DNA from 2 places in the Actinoplanes sp. NPDC051411 genome. Region 2 is predicted to be linked to the other one. Evidence: riboswitches for the same ligand, from Rfam matches in the RefSeq annotation. Region 2 holds a riboswitch; the other holds the start of a gene.

Region 1 (7,690 bases), on a different contig from region 2:
GCGGCTCTACACAGGACAGAGCCGCAGCTGGCACCTGCTGCGCGCGTACGCCGACGCGTCTCCGCTGAAGCCGGTGGTCACGCCGTTGAACACTGCCGGCCGCGAGCGGGTCCGGGTCCGGCACGCGGCGGACGAGTTCCTGGACCCGCAGACCCGGATCTCCCGGGTGGCCTCCCGGGCCGGTTTCGTCGGCCGGCGGCGGGTGATCCAACGGTGCCTGCGCACCCTGAAGCAGCCCTTCGGGTCGCCCGGGGCGGCTCAGGCACTGGTGCTTCAGGGCATGGGCGGATTGGGCAAGAGCACCCTGGCGTCGCGGCTGCTGGAGCGGATGCCGACCCACCAGCGAGTGGTCTGGTTCGGCCGGATCGACCTCACCAAGTTCCGGGAGCTGACGTCGGCAGTCGCCTTCCGGACCCTGGATCAGCAGGCTGAGGCGGCCGCGATGCTGGCCCGCGACGACATCGACCTGTTCGTGCGGCTGCGCCACCTGCTCGACGGCCCGCTCGACCAGATTCCCTGCCTGTTCGTCTTCGACGACTTCGAGGACGGCAATCTGGAGGAGCGCGACGGCGCCTACGTGCTCGCGCCGGAGATCGCGCGGATCCTGCCGGCGCTGCTCAGGGCCATCGACGAAACCAACAGCCCGAGCCGGGTCATCATCACCAGCCGCTACCGCTTCCCCATTCCGGCCGGCACGACGCTCCGGGTCGAGGCCCTCGAAACGCTGACCGAGGTCGAGCAGACCAAGAAGGTCGCGAACCTGCCCAACCTGCGCCCGCAGTCCCCGGTCGGCGCCGGCGTCAAGGACCGGGCCATCCTGGCCGCCTGCGGTAACCCGCGGCTGCTCGACTGGCTCGACCGGATCATCGTCGACCCGGGCCTGGACCTCGACGAGCTGATCACCGCGATCGAGAACGAAGCCGCCCGCTTCCGGGAGAGCATCTTCGCCCAGAAGCTGCTCGGCACCCAGTCGCCCGATCTGCAAAGGATGCTGGCCAAACTGAACTCGGTCGAACTTCCCGTCCCCGCCGCGACCGTGCATGCCGTCCACGACCACCCCGAGGCGGCCGCGCACATCAGGCGGGCGGCCGAACTCGGGCTGCTCGAGGAGGGCGCCGACCCGGAGACCGGCGAGCCCCGCTACTTCGTCTCCAACGTCCTGCGCCCCCTGATCCGGCCCCTCATCACCGACGACGAATACCGCGAGGCGTGTGCCGCCGCGGCTCGATCCCTGTACCGGATCTGGGTCCTGGAGGAGCCGCCCGCCGAAACCGGCCCGAAGCCATGACGTCGGTGCCGCGGTGGGTGGAGGTGCACCGGTTGGCGGTGGCCGGCCGGGAAGCCCGGATCGCCCGCGACGTGGGGAGCGCGGTGGCCCGGGTGTGGCTGGCCCGGTCCCGGTTCGCCGATGTGGCCGGGCTCGCGCAACTCACGTTGACCTTGGGTGAGGATGCGGACGCCCTCTACGACCTGGGATGGGCGAAACGCGCTACCGGGTTTCCGGCCGATTCGCTGGCCGCCTATGGCCGAGCGCTGAGCCTGTTCCAGGACGACCAGGACCGCGGAAACGAGGCCGCTACGTTGAACAACATCGGCAACGTGTACGACGGCCTCGGTGACCGGCAGCAGGCACTGGACCACTACGAACGGGCCCTGCCCATCACGCGGGAGGTCGGCAACCGGACCGGCGAGGCCACCACCTTGAACAACATCGGCATGGTGCACAACGGCCTGGGCGACCGACAACGGGCCCTGGCCTACTACGAACAGGCCCTGCCCATCCTGCGCGAGGTCGGCGACCGCGCCGGCGAAGCCACCACCTTGAACAACATCGGCAGCGTGCACAACGGGCTGGGCGACCGGCAACGGGCCCTGGCCTACTACGAACAGGCCCTGCCCATCCTGCGCGAGGTCGGCGACCGCGCCGGCGAAGCCACCACCTTGAACAACATCGGCATGGTGCACAACGGCCTGGGCGACCGACAACGGGCCCTGGCCTACTACGAACAGGCCCTCCCGATCCGGCGCGAGGTCGGCAACCGGGCCGGCGAAGCCACCACCCTGAACAACATCGGCATGGTGCACAACCGGCTGGGCGACCAACAGCAGGCCCGGGAGTACTACGAACGCGCCCTGGCCATCACGCGGGAGGTCGGCAACCGACCCGGCGAAGCCACCACCCTGAACAACATCGGCGGCGTACACCACGACCTGGGCGACGGGCAGCGGGCCTTGCACTACTACGAACAGGCCCTGCGGATCATGCGGGAGGTCGGCAACCGGGCCGGCGAAGCCACCACCTTGAACAACATCGGCAGCGTGCACAACGACCTGGGCGACCGGCAACAGGCCCTGCACTTCTACCGGCAAGCGCTGTCTACGCTGCGGCAGGTCGGTGACCGGGCCAGGGAGGCGGTCACGCGGTACAACATCGCGATGGTCCACCGCCACCAGGGTGAGCTCGACCGGGCGGTGGCCGAGCTGGAGCAGGTGGTGGAGTTGGACCGGCAGGTCGGTCATCCCGACCTGGAGTCCCACGCGGCCATGCTGAAGCGGGTCCGGGACGAACTCAGCGGTCGCTGAGGCAGGCGCTCAGGCCGGCCACGAAGCGGTCCAGGTCGTCCGTCGTCGTGCCGAGGCCGAAGCTCGCACGCAGCAGCCCCGGGGTCTCGCCGCAGGCGGCGACTCCGGCCCGGCCGGTCAGGTGGCGCACCAGCGGGTGCGCGCAGAACTGCCCCGCCCGCACGCCGACCCCGTGTTTCACAGCGAGTTGGTCGGCGACCACGGCCGGGTCGTGGCCGGGCAGCGCCAGCGAGACGATGCCCACGCGTGGCGAGCCGGGGCCGAACAGGCTCACCTCGACCGCGCCCGGCACCCCGCGCAACCCGGCCCGCAGGTGGGCCAGCAGCTCCTTCTCGTACGAGCGGTCCGCGTCGGTCAGGGCCGTACACACGGCGGCCAGGGCGACCGCGCCCAGCAGGTTGGGGGTGCCGCCCTCGTGGCGGGCCGGTCCCGACGCCCACCGGACCTCGCCCGCGCCGACCGCCGCGCTCGCCCCGCCGCCGGCCAGGTAGGGCGGCGCCGCGTCGAGCCAGTCGGCGCGGCCGGCCAGGACACCGGCGCCGAACGGGGCGTACAGCTTGTGGCCGGACAGCGCCACGTAGTCGGCGTCGAGGTCGGCCAGGGACACCGGCACGTGGGGTGCCAGCTGGGCGGCGTCGACCACGATGCGGGCGCCGTGGCGGTGGGCGACCTCGGCCAGGCGGCGGACCGGGAGGATTTCGCCGGTGACGTTGCTGGCGCCGGTCACGGCCAGCAGCTTCGGGCCGCGGAGGACCCGGAGCGCCGCCGCGGCCGCGGCCACGGCCTCGTCGGCCGAGGCCGGCGCGGGCAGGCGTACGGGGTCGGGCCATGGGAGCAGCGTGGCGTGGTGTTCCGACTCGAACACGACCGTACGGGTGCCGGCCGGGAGGGCCCGCGCGAGCAGGTTGAGGGCGTCGGTGGTGTTGCGGGTGAAGACGACCTCGTCGGACGGGCGGGTGCCGAGGAAGCCGGCGACCACGTCGCGGGCCCGCTCGTACTCCAGGGTTGAGGTCTGCGACCGCAGGCCGGTGCCGCGGTGGACGCTGCCGTAGTAGGGCAGCAGGGCCTGGACCGCGTCGGCCGCGGCGCGCACGCAGGGGGCGGTGGCCGCGTAGTCGAGGTGGATGAAGCCGTCGACGCCGACGACGTCGAGCGGTGAGGTGTGCACGGCGAGGGACATGAAGGGGCCTCCGTGAGGGTCCGCGCTTGCCCGCGTCGGTCGACGCCGGCCTGGTCTTCACCCGGGGCACCCCATCGCAGACGCAAGGGTTGCCGGCCAGCAAGCCGGGGCTGTGTGCTGGCACTCATGACCTGCCGAGCAGGCTAGCAGACGAATTAGGGTTGCCGGCATGTACGCCGACGACTGGGCCGCGTGGCATGAAGCACACGAACGCCGACGCGCGCGACCCCACGGGCTTCTGGCCGCGACCGGACTCCATTGGCTGACGCCCGAGTGGCAGCGTTTCGACGACGTCCCCGGCGAGTGGCGCGATGCCCCCGACGGCGTGTCGATGAGAACGGAAGACGGCGAAACCAACCTGGGCCAGGTCGGCGAGGACGGCGTCGAGCTGATGTTCGGCGACGTGATGGCCGAGGTCGCCCGCCGCGGCACCGAAGTCATCCTGCGACCGCGCGACCCGCGGAACCCGGTTCGCCTGGCCTACAAGGGAACCCCGGCCTTCCCGCCCGACGAGAAGTGGATCGTCACCGGGCGTTTCGTCGAGGACCGCCAGGAGATCACGATCGACACGGTGGTCGACGGTCTCAAACTCGCCGACGCGGCGCTGGGCCGGGTCGATTTCACGCTCGAGGGCACGGAACTGAGCCTGACCGTGTTCGACGGGTTCGAGATCATCTTCCGGGACGCGACGTCGGGCGTCACCACCTACGGCGCCTCACGGACCCTGACGATCGACCCGCCGGCCGACGACGGCACGGTGGTCCTCGACTTCAACCGGGCGACCAACCTCCCGTGTGCGTACACGGAGTTCGCGACCTGCTCCCTGCCCCCGCCCGAGAACGTCCTGCCGGTCGCCGTCGAGGCGGGCGAGAAGTCGCCCTGACCTAGGGCCTGTCCTGGGCGCCCCGATCGTCGAGCTCGTCGTTCCAGTACCGCCTGAGCACCGTGGGCACGTCGTCGCGCAGCGCCGTGCGCACCAGCTCCAGCTGCTCGGCGCTCAGCGGAATCGCCGGGAACGCCGCGCCGACCGCCGCCGCGAACGCCGACCCGCGCCGGGCCAGGCGCGGGGCGACCGCGACGTAGGCCTCGACGTACGGCGCGACGAGCGGCGACGGCGACCACAGGCCGCGGGCGAGCGCCCGGAAGCGGCGTACCGACACGTCCGGGTCCTCGGTCATCGCCGCCCAGGCGGCCGCTTTCGCCTCGGCCGTCGGACGGGCGGCCAGCGCGGTCAGCGCGCCGAGTTCGCCCGCCGCGGTGCCGTCCCGCACCCGCTCGGCCTCGATCTGTGCCGCGTCGAGGCCGCCGAGCTCGGCCAGCCGGCGCACCGCCTCCCAGCGCAGGTCGGGATCGAGGGCGAGGCCCTGGTCCGTCGCGTCCGCGTCCAGCCAGCGCCGCAGCAGCGAACGGTCGCTTGTCGACCAGGCCAGCCCGCGGGCCAGCGCGATCGCGCGCTGCTCGTCCGGCTCACCGACCGGGACACAGGCCGAAGCGATCACCTCGAGCGCCGAGGGTGTCCGCTCGTGGGGAGCCAGACGGTCGAGGGCGGCCGTGACCAGGGTGGCCGACGGCTCCCGCGGCAGCTGCCGGGCCAGGAGGTCGAGGTCGAGCATCGTCGCCCACAGCACCGCGCGGACGAGCGGGTCGGGCAGGCCGGCCAGCCCGCGCGCCACGGCGTCGTGCGAGAGCGGGTCCAGCTCGATGTGGGCGAACGTCTCGCCCCGCGAGTTGGGCACGACGACCAGCCCGGCCCACTCCGGCAGCTCGAGCGGCTCGTCCGCCAGGTCGACCATCCGCGAGCCGACCTCGGCCAGCGACGCGGAGAAGGCGGTGACGGTGAACCGGTGGGGCCGTACGCCCTCCCGGGTCAGCACCGGAACGTCACCGAGGCGCGAGACCCGGATCGTGTCGTGACCCGACTGCCGCAGCCACAGCGACGCCCAGCCCCGCACGTCGCGCGGCGAAGCGGCGTCCAGCGCCGACAGCAGGTCCTCGAGCGTGGCGTTGGCGAAGCGATGGCGCGTGAGATGCGCGTTGACCCCGGCCAGGAAGTCCGAGGAGCCCAGCCACGTCACGAGCTGCCGGAGGACCGCGTTCCCCTTGCCGTACGAGATCCGGTCGAAGATCGTCGTGGCCGTGTCGACGTCCGGCACGTCGGAGGCGGCCGGCGCGACCGGGTGCGTGGAGCGGCGGCGGTCGGCGAGGTAGGCGCCGGGCTTGTAGCCGGCCTCGAACGCCACCCGGGTGCCGGCGTAACCGGCCACCGTCTCGGCGACCTCGAACCCCATGTAGTCGGCGAACGACTCGTTGAGCCACGAGTCCTCCCACCACACCGGCGAGACGAGGTCGGCGAACCACATGTGCGACATCTCGTGCGCGATCACCATCGCGCGGTGCCGGCGGTCGTCGTCGGTGACCCGCTGCCGCGGCAGCATCGACTCGTTGGCCGTCACGCAACCGGGGCACTCCATCGCGCCCCAGTTGAGCTCGGGCACGAAGACCTGGTCGTAGGAGTCGAACGGGAACGGCTCGTCGAAGATCGCGGTGTAGTGGTCGAAGCAGACCTCGGTGATCCGGCGCAGTTCGGCCGCGTCGCGGTCCAGCTCGGCGGCGAGCGAGCGCCGGGCGTGCCATCCCATCTCCAGGCCCCGGTGCTTCCACCGCACCGAGTGGAACGGCCCGGCCACCACGACGAACTGGTCGCACGGGATCGGCGGGGTGGGGGCGAAGCCCGTCCCGGACGGAAGGCTGTTCGACAGGACGGTCCACGCCGGGTCGGCGGTCACGTGCAGGGTGATCGGGGCCTTGAGATCCATCTGGTCGAAGCAGGCGAACAGCCGCTGCGTGATGTCGAGGCCGAGATATCCGCCGACGTAGCGCTCGCCGTCGACCGGATCGACGAACGCGTGCAGTCCTTCGCCGTCGGTCACATAGCGCAGGCGGGCGTCGACGACGACCTCGTGCCGCCCGGGGGCGAGGCCGTCGAGGAGGATGCGCCGGCCGTCATACCTCGGCGTGAGGACGGAGCCGTCGAGCGTCACCGAAAGGGACGAAGCCTGGTGCAGCTCGAGGAACGTCGGGCCGCCGGTGGTGCGGAACCGCACGGTGACCCGGCTGCGGAAGGCGTCCGGCGAGGTGATGTCGAGCGCGAGGTCGTAGGAGACCTCCGAGAGCATGGCGGCCGGGCCCGGGCCTCGTCCAAGGTCAGCGACACCCCGTCACCCTACTGGCGGCGAAGGCGCCGGAGGGCCAGCGCCACCTGCAGCCGCAGCTTCCCCGAGGGCGAACGGACCGGCCATCCGACCAGGTGTTCCAGGTGGACGACCCGGTCCTGCAGGGTCGAGTGGTGCACCCGGAGAAGGGTCGCCGCGGCCCGCAGGCTCGGCGTGTCGGCGAACGCCTGCAGGGTCGCGAGGGCCCACGGCGCGGCCGCGATCGCGTGCGAGAGCGCTTCGAGGTCGGGGATCGAGGCGGGCAAAGGGGCTGACGCCAGGAGGGTCAGACCACCCAACGATTCGAATTCGACGACCGTCGGACCGGGGTCGTCGGCGGTGCCGTCGGCCGCGAAGCGCAGGGCGGTCCGGGCCGCCGCGTAGGACGTGGGCAGGTCGGCGATGGTGCCCACCGGTCCGATGCCCACTCGCCCGCCGGGGACGACGGCGCCGGCGGCGAGCACCACCGGACCGGTCGGGCGTGCGGCGGCGCGGACCGGGCCGGCGAGGCCGAGGTTTCGCGCGGCCACCTCGCGTACCGAAAACGCGGCCGTCGCATCGACGACCAGCTCGACCAACGCGGGGTCGGCGGCCGGGGCCCGGCCCCGGGTGCGATCGAGGACCACCCGGGCCGCACCCGCCGCCCGCTCCAGGATCATGGCATCGACGGGGCCGGGCTCGCCGGTCCGCTCCAGCGCGAGCACGGCTTGCGCAC
Region 2 (7,690 bases):
AACGAGGACATGAGCGAGGGCGTGATCGCCCGCCTGCGCACGATGGCGATCCCGCGCATCGCGGTGCTGGCCGGCCAGGTCGCGGGCAGCCTGATCCGCACCGCGGCGAGCCTCGTCCTGGTCGTCGGCGTCGCGCTGCTGGTCGGCTTCCGCCCGTCGGCGTCGTTCCTCGACTGGCTGGCCTTCAGCGGCCTCGCCCTGCTGGTCATCTTCGCGGTGAGCTGGATGTGCGCCGCCTTCGGCCTGGTCGCCAAGACCGTCGCCGGCGCCAACTCGGCCTCCCTGCTCTTCCAGTTCGGCCCGTTCGTGAGCAGCGCCTTCGTCTCCCCCGACGCGATGTCCAAGGGCATCCGCTGGTTCGCCGAATACCAGCCCTTCACCCCGATCATCGACACCTTCCGGGCCCTGCTCACCGGCACCCCGCTCGGCACCACCTGGATCGCCGCGGTCGCCTGGTCGGTCGGCCTCTCGCTGGTCGGCATCCTCTGGTCGCGAGCCGCCTTCCTCCGCCTCCCGTCCCGCTGACCTTGCCTTCGCCGCCCGGTCCTCCGGCCCGGGCGGCGAATTGCGGCCCGGCATCACCCTGCCGCGGGCCGCGCGGTCACCTCAACCTGCGGACGGGAGACAGGATCAGGATGGCGGTGGCGAGCACGCTTGCCGTGGCCACGACGGCGAACGCCGTGGCCGGCGACAGCACGCTGAACAGGCCGCCCGCGGCGAGCGCGCCGAGCGGCAGGCTGCCCTGCGACACAAGCTTGACTACCGCGTTGACCCGCCCGAGCAACTCGGGCGGGGTAACTGACAGGCGCAGCGCCACGGACTGCACGTTGAAGGCCGGCGCGGCGAAACCCACCAGAAACGCGCCGACCATGACCGCGACGGGCCCCAGGCGCAGCGCGGCGCCGACGGCCAGGACCGCGATCCCCGCGCCCGACAGCAGCGAGGAGCCGATCACGTTGACCGCGGCGCCCCACCACTGGCGCAGCGGAGTGGCCAGCGCCGCCGCTACCAGAAATCCCGCGCCGTACGCGCCGAACGCGAGCCCCACCGAGATGGCCGAACTGTGCTCGGCCACCTCCAGATAGGCGATGAGCCCGGTGAGGAACGCCTGGTTGCAGACGTTGTTGACGCCCAGGTACTGAGTCATCGCGCGCAGCTGGCCGTGCCGCGCCAGGAAGCGCAGCCCGTCGGTGGGCCGCCCGGCCTCTTGCTCGCGAGGTCGCACGGCCACCGGGCGGCGCAGCGTGGACAGAGCCACCGCGCTGAACACGTAGCTGCCGGCATCGGCGATCAGCGATGGCGCGGCCCGCAGCAGCGCGGTGAGCAGGCCGCCCAGCCCGGGGCCGAACGTGAACGCGGCGCCCCGGGCCAGCTCGACCGCCGAGTTGGCCGGCACCATCGCCCGCTCCGCGACGAGTGACGGCATGACCGTGAACTGCGCGATGTCGTACGTGACGGTGAACGCGCCGAGCGCGAACGCGCTCGCATACAGAACCGCAAGATTCAGCCGCCCGGTCGTGGCGAGCGCCACCACGCCGCCCAGCAGCAGCGCCCGCACCACATCCGCGGCAATCATGAGGTGCAGCGGCCGCCACCGGTCGGCCAGGTGCCCGACGACGAGCGCGAACAGTAGGTACGGCGCGGCCTCCAACGCGCGCAGGTAACCCAGCTCGGCCGCCCCGGCGTGCAACTGCAAGGCGGCCAAAGTCGGCAGGGCGACCACGCTCACACCGCTGCCGAGGTTCGATACCGACGTCGCGCTCCAGTACGTGGCGAATGCGCGCGTCCACACTCTTCCCGGGTTCGTCGCAGTCGCGGGCTGAATCACTGCTGTTCCCCTTCCCGGCACGTCGCCGCTGCCCTCGATGGCGTCAGTCGGTGAGGTCAGGCTCCTCGTACAACACGTGCTCGAGCAGCGGCCGGAATCCGAGCTCGCCCCTCCGGGGTGCCGCTGACCCGCCGGGCGTGCAGCCACATCATGCTGCGTAGCCTGTTGCTGTCGCCGGTCAGGCGACGAAGAACCCGTTCTCCAGGTAGGCCACGATGCCCTCGGCTCGGGCCCGGACCGCCGCGGCGACCCGCCGGGCCAGCAGCTCCGAGAGCCGGTCGGCGGCCTCCTGTTCGGTGCACCAGGCCCAGCCGCGCGCCACCGGCGGCGAATTGCGTTGTCCACTCCGGACTCAGCCGTCACGATGGCCCGATGCCGACAATCCGCCCGGCCGTGCCGGCCGACGCCGCCGCGGTGGTCACCCTGCGGGAGAAGGTCTTTCCCTATCTCGTACGCGGCGTGACCGCCACCAACCGCACGATCGCCTCGCCACCTCCCGGCGAGGATTGGGCCGCTTTCGTAGCTCTGGACCGCGACCGGATAGTCGGCTGGGTCGCGGCGTCCCGTAACCCGCGCGCGGCCAACCCCGACGCCGGCGCGATCTCCCTGCTCCACGTGCACCCGGACCACCGGCGGCGGGGGATCGGGACCGCCCTCTACCAGGCGGCGACCGGCCACCTGCGCTCCGTCGGCGTGCGCCGGGTCAGCACGATCAGCCGGCCCGATTCGCTGGAGTTCGCCCGCCGCCACGGCTTCGAACCGGTCCGCGAGGTCCGCTACTCCGCGCTCGACCTCAGCGCGGAGAGGTCGAGCGCGGAGAGGTCGAGCGCGGAGAGGTCGAGCGGCGCCGAGCAGGCCGGCGTGCGCCTGATTCCGCTGGCCGAGGTCGATGAGCAGGCGCTCTATCGGGCCGACGGCGAAGCGGCCACCGACGAGCCCGGCGACCAGCCTTCCGCGCCGGCCCCGTACGAGACCTGGCGCTACGAGATCTGGGACAACGCCGACCTCGACCGCCGGTCCAGCACCCTAGCCGTCGACGGTGACGGCCGGGTGCTCGCCTTCACCCTGCTTCTGCGGGACGGCACCCGCCTCTGGTCGGACATGACCGCGACCGTCCCCGAGTTCCGCGGAATGGGACTGGCGGGTCTCATCAAACGGACCGCTCTGGAGCGGGCGGCCAGCGCCGGCGCGACCGTCGCGTACACCGCCAACGACGAGGCCAACCGGCCGATGCTGGCGGTCAACGAGCGTCTTGGTTACCGTGCGCTGACGACCAATATCGGCTGCGTGACGATCTTGGCGGATTAAGGGAGTGGCTCACACCTCGGGATCAACCCATGGCGGAGCCGGAACCGCCGCGTAAGGTGTGGGAAACAACTGAATACCTCATCCAGAGGGGCAGAGGGATACGGCCCGACGAAGCCCCGGCAACCACCGCGCATTGACGCGCGGCAGGTGCTAATTCCGTCCCCGCCCGGCAGGTCGCCGCGGGGAAAGATGAGAGGACACGTCTCGATGACGTCTACGGTCAGCGCACCCTCCACCACCACCGACTCCCCGGCCACGGGCCTCGTCTGTCGCGCCTGCGGTGCCCAATATCCACTGGTCGCGCAGCACGCCTGTTACGAGTGTTTCGGCCCGCTCGAGGTCGCGTACGACCCGGCGGCCCTCGCGCGGGTGACCCGGGCCCAGATCGAGGCGGGCCCCAAGAACATCTGGCGGTACGCCGGTCTCCTTCCGGCCGGCCAGGACCCGGCGACCCGGGTCACCCTCGACCCCGGCCTGACCCCGTTGGTCAGCGCGCCCGGCCTGGCCGCCCGGCTCGGCATCACCGCCCCCCTCTGGGTGAAGGACGACTCGGCCAACCCGACCCACTCGTTCAAGGACCGGGTCGTCTCGGTCGCGCTGACCGCGGCCCGCGGCCTCGGCTTCACCCGCTATGCGTGTGCCTCGACCGGCAACCTGGCCAACTCGGTGGCCGCGCACGCGGCGCGGGCGGGCGTTCCGAGCATCGTCTTCATTCCGTACGACCTGGAGCTGGGCAAGGTCATCACGACCGCGGTCTACGGCGGTGAGCTGGTCGCGATCGAGGGGTCGTACGACGACGTCAACCGGCTCTGCGGCGAGCTGATCGAGACCGACGAGTTCGAGGACACCGCGTTCGTCAACGTGAACGTCCGCCCGTTCTACGCCGAGGGCTCCAAGACCCTGGGCTACGAGGTCGCCGAGCAGCTCGGCTGGCGCATCCCGGCCCAGGTCGTCATCCCGATGGCCTCGGGCGAACTGCTCACCAAGGTGGACAAGGCGTTCTCCGAGCTGGTCGAGATCGGCCTGGTCGAGGCGCCGGCCGACGGCTGGACCGTGTTCGGCGCCCAGTCGGCCGGCTGCAACCCGATCGCGACGGCGCTGCAGGGTGGCACCGACGAGATCGTCCCGGTCAAGCCGACCGGCATCGCCAAGTCGCTCAACATCGGCGACCCGGCCGCCGGGGCGTACGCGATCGAGGCGGTCAGGCGGACCGGCGGCTGGATGGACTACGCCGACGACGACGAGATCCGGGCCGCCATCCGGCTCCTGGCCGAGACGACCGGTGTGTTCGCCGAGACGGCCGGTGGCACCACGGTGGCCGTACTGAAGAAGCTGGTGGAGAGCGGAAAGCTCGACCCGGCGAAGGAGACCGTCGTCTTCAACACCGGCGAAGGGCTCAAGACGCTGGAGGCGGTCGCCGAGCTGGTCGGGCCCACCCACCGCATCAAGCCGTCGCTGCGCGGGGCCCGCGAGGCCGGCCTGCTCGGATGACTCTGAGTGACTGATCGTCTGCCAACGGTTCAAGATTCCATCCTGGGAGGACTTGCGAACCGATCGGCCGATGGGCAGGATGCTCTACGCGGGAGGGCGTGACGCCGTACTGAGACCCCTCACTTCTCGAGCTTGGTGACAATCTCTCGAGGGGTCCAACGACCCGGTGCCGGAGGCGCCGTGCGTCCGCCCTGCCGACCAAAGTCGTTTTTCTGATTGTCTGTGGCCGTCGCCCGTTGCAGGGTGACGGCCATGCGCATTTCCACGGGGCCACTGGATTCTCCCGACGACGCTTTCGACATAGTTTGTTCCTGTCAGGAGTTCGATCAGCCGGATCTGCCCGCGCTGCCGCGCGAGGCGTTTCTGGCCGCTCTCGACAACCCGTGGCCGGGCCTGACCTACGAGCGATATCTCGCCCGGGCCGGCGACACCCCGGTCGGCTATCTGGTGCTCGGCCTCCCGCAGCACGACAACCGCACGCTGGTCGAGGTGGAGCTGCGGGTGCTGCCCCGGGAGCGCCGGCGCGGGGCCGGCCAGGCCCTGCTCGACCTGGCCCGGGAGCGGGCGCGGGCGCTCGGCCGGCGTCACCTGGTCGGCATGTCGGTGCAGAGCCGGCCGGACGGGTCCGCCTTCGCCGAGGCGGTCGGCGCCCGGGTCGCGTTGCAGCAGATCCGCTGCCGGCTCGACCTGCAGGCCGCCGACCAGGGCCGCCTCGACGCCCTGCTCGCCGAGGCGTGGAAGCACGCCGCCGGTTACGAGCTGGTGCAGTGGGTGGGCGTGCCGCCCGACGAGATCATCGACGACGTGGCCACGGTCGCGAACCGGCTCAACGTCGACTCCCCGATCGGCGACCTGCCGCTGGAACCCGAGCGGCTGGACGCCGATCAGATCCGGCGGGCCGAGGCGTCCAACGTGAGCCGGGGCCGGGAGACCATCAACACCGGCGTACGCCGCAACGGCCGGCTGGTCGGCTGGACCGCGATCGCCGGCCTGCTCGCCGAGCCGCAGCGAGCCTGGCAGCAGATCACCCTGGTGCTGCCCGAGGACCGCGGGCACCGGCTGGGCATGGTGCTCAAGCTGGAAAACCTGAGGTTGGTCCGCGACCGGTGGCCCGCGCTGCGCTACATCGACACGTTCAACGCGCTGTCCAACGAGCACATGCTGGCGATCAACCGGCAGATCGGCTTCGCGCCCGCCGAGTCGGTCATCCAGTGGCGGCTGGACGTCTGACGCTCAGATCCGGCGACGCATCCGCAGCTCGGTCAGGACCGGGATGACCGGGTGCGGCACCGGCTCGCCGACTTCCTCGAAGCCCAGCTTCTCGTACGCCCGGACGGCCCGGTCGTTGCCGGTCACCACCTCGAGCATCAGCTCGTCGCGGCCGCACTCGCGGGACCACGCGGCAACCGCGTCGATCAGCTCGGCCAGCACCTTGCCGCCGCGGTAGGCCGGGGTCAGGTAGACCGCGAACACGACCGTGGTCGCCGGATCGTCGGGCATGACCGTGCCGCCGGCGTGCCCGATCAGGCGACCTCCGGTGTCGGCGATGAACTGGGCCACCTGGCGGCCGCGGGCGGACTGGGTGATGCGGGCGCGGTAGGCCTCGTGGGGGCGGGCCGCCGCCTGGGCCAGCGTCTCGAGGAACGCGAGCGGGCTGTCGGCCAGCATTTCCAGCCGGAGAGCGCGCATGCGGGCCGCGTCGGCGACGGTCACCCGGCGTACGGTCCAGCTCTTCATGGTCTTCTCCCTACCCTGGTGCGGGGGCGAGCGGCAACCGGGTTGCCGCATATCCGTCCGAGGCTCCGGGGGTGGCAACTCGCGTACCACTGAGGCAAGGTGGTCAGCTATGAACCCCGCCGAGCCGCCGCTGCACATGGTCGCCGAGCCGGTTGTCGAGCGTGCCGACCCCCTCGACGAGGAGTCGCGGACGGCCGAGCTGCCCCACCCGGGTCTCGTCTCGGCGGCGGTTCCCGCGGCCCTTCTGCCGCCTGACCGTCTCGTGCCGGGCGCCGGGCTCGCCGGCTGGGCCGACCGGGTGGCCGGGGTGCTCCTGCGCAACGTGGCCCTGCTGGTGCTGATCGCGCTGCTGGCGGCCCTGCCCACGCACTTCTTCGTCGGCAGCGTCGACGACACGCTGATCGCCGCGCCCGCCCTCTCCGACGTGGTCGGCGGCTTCGGCCTGCTGCTGCTCCCGCTGATGTGGCTTGCCTATTTCGCGGTGTCGGCGCTGCCGCTGCTGATCGTGCTGGCCGGGGCGGTCGGGGTGGCGGTCCCGGCGGCGGCCGACGGCGCCCGGCCCCGCCTGCGTACGGTCTGGTCGCTGGTCGCCTACCGGTTGCGCCCGCTCTGGCTCTGGCTGGCTCTGTTCGGGCTGGTCGCCCAGGGCCTGCCGCTGCTCGACTCGCAGCCCGACATGGCGCCGAGCGTGGCCGGCCCCCTGCGGATCATCCTGGTGCTCGCGTCGACCGGGGTGCTCGCGTTCGCCGGCATGGTCGGCTGCGTGGTGCTGATCGAGCACGGCCGCGGCCCGAGCCGGGCGGTGCACCTGCTGGCCCGGACCCCGCCCGCCGGCGTCGCCGGGCTCGTGGTGGCCGCGCTGGCGTTCACCCTGCTGCCCCGGTTGGCCGAGTCGGCCTGGGGCTCGGTCGCGCAGACCACGGCGGGGGTCGTGTTCGGCGTGCTCTGGGCGGTCGCGGCCCTGGTCACGTACGCCTCGGCCCGCCGGGCCGAAGGCCCGGTCACGAGCGTTTCCCTGCGGGCGGAACTGGCCGCCCCCGAGCTGTTCTGAGTCCCGGCAAACGGGGTTCTCGCAAGACGCTGTTTCCTTGCACTCGACCCCTGAGAGTGCTAAACAGGTCATTGGCACTCGCGACCAGTGAGTGCCAAGCAGGTCGGGACGGTGGGGTTCCGGTCGCGGTGCCGCCATCGGCGCCGGGGCGCGGGGCTGGTCGTCGCGGGCCATCCGGCTCGACCTGGGACGTCACATCGCCAGGTGGTGACGTCCGAAGAATTCTGGCAGCACAGTTTCGCAACGAGCGGCAGGGCCAGACGGCCCGGCACCGC

The links. A riboswitch is a leader RNA that binds a small molecule or an ion and turns the genes downstream of it on or off. The one in region 2 is predicted to bind S-adenosylmethionine.
Region 1: linked by a shared signal. The riboswitch ahead of AB0M88_RS49735 (aminotransferase class V-fold PLP-dependent enzyme) and the one ahead of thrC (threonine synthase) in region 2 are both predicted to bind S-adenosylmethionine.

What each region holds. Positions count from the first base shown of each region.
Region 1 covers NZ_JBFBAD010000193.1:7,728-15,417, forward strand. Annotated here, with positions in the region: gene AB0M88_RS49725 (CHAT domain-containing protein) at 1-1,288, shown strand, start outside; gene AB0M88_RS49730 (tetratricopeptide repeat protein) at 1,285-2,583, shown strand; gene AB0M88_RS49735 (aminotransferase class V-fold PLP-dependent enzyme) at 2,570-3,763, opposite strand; SAM riboswitch class IV at 3,781-3,895, opposite strand; gene AB0M88_RS49740 (DUF1684 domain-containing protein) at 3,933-4,646, shown strand; gene pepN (aminopeptidase N) at 4,648-6,939, opposite strand; gene AB0M88_RS49750 (helix-turn-helix domain-containing protein) at 6,987-7,690, opposite strand, start outside.
Region 2 covers NZ_JBFBAD010000005.1:7,892-15,581, reverse strand. Annotated here, with positions in the region: gene AB0M88_RS03890 (ABC transporter permease) at 1-525, shown strand, start outside; gene AB0M88_RS03885 (MFS transporter) at 602-1,792, opposite strand; gene AB0M88_RS03880 (hypothetical protein) at 2,007-2,150, opposite strand; gene AB0M88_RS03875 (GNAT family N-acetyltransferase) at 2,201-3,136, shown strand; SAM riboswitch class I at 3,212-3,332, shown strand; gene thrC (threonine synthase) at 3,344-4,627, shown strand; gene AB0M88_RS03865 (GNAT family N-acetyltransferase) at 4,880-5,857, shown strand; gene AB0M88_RS03860 (GNAT family N-acetyltransferase) at 5,861-6,364, opposite strand; gene AB0M88_RS03855 (hypothetical protein) at 6,474-7,415, shown strand.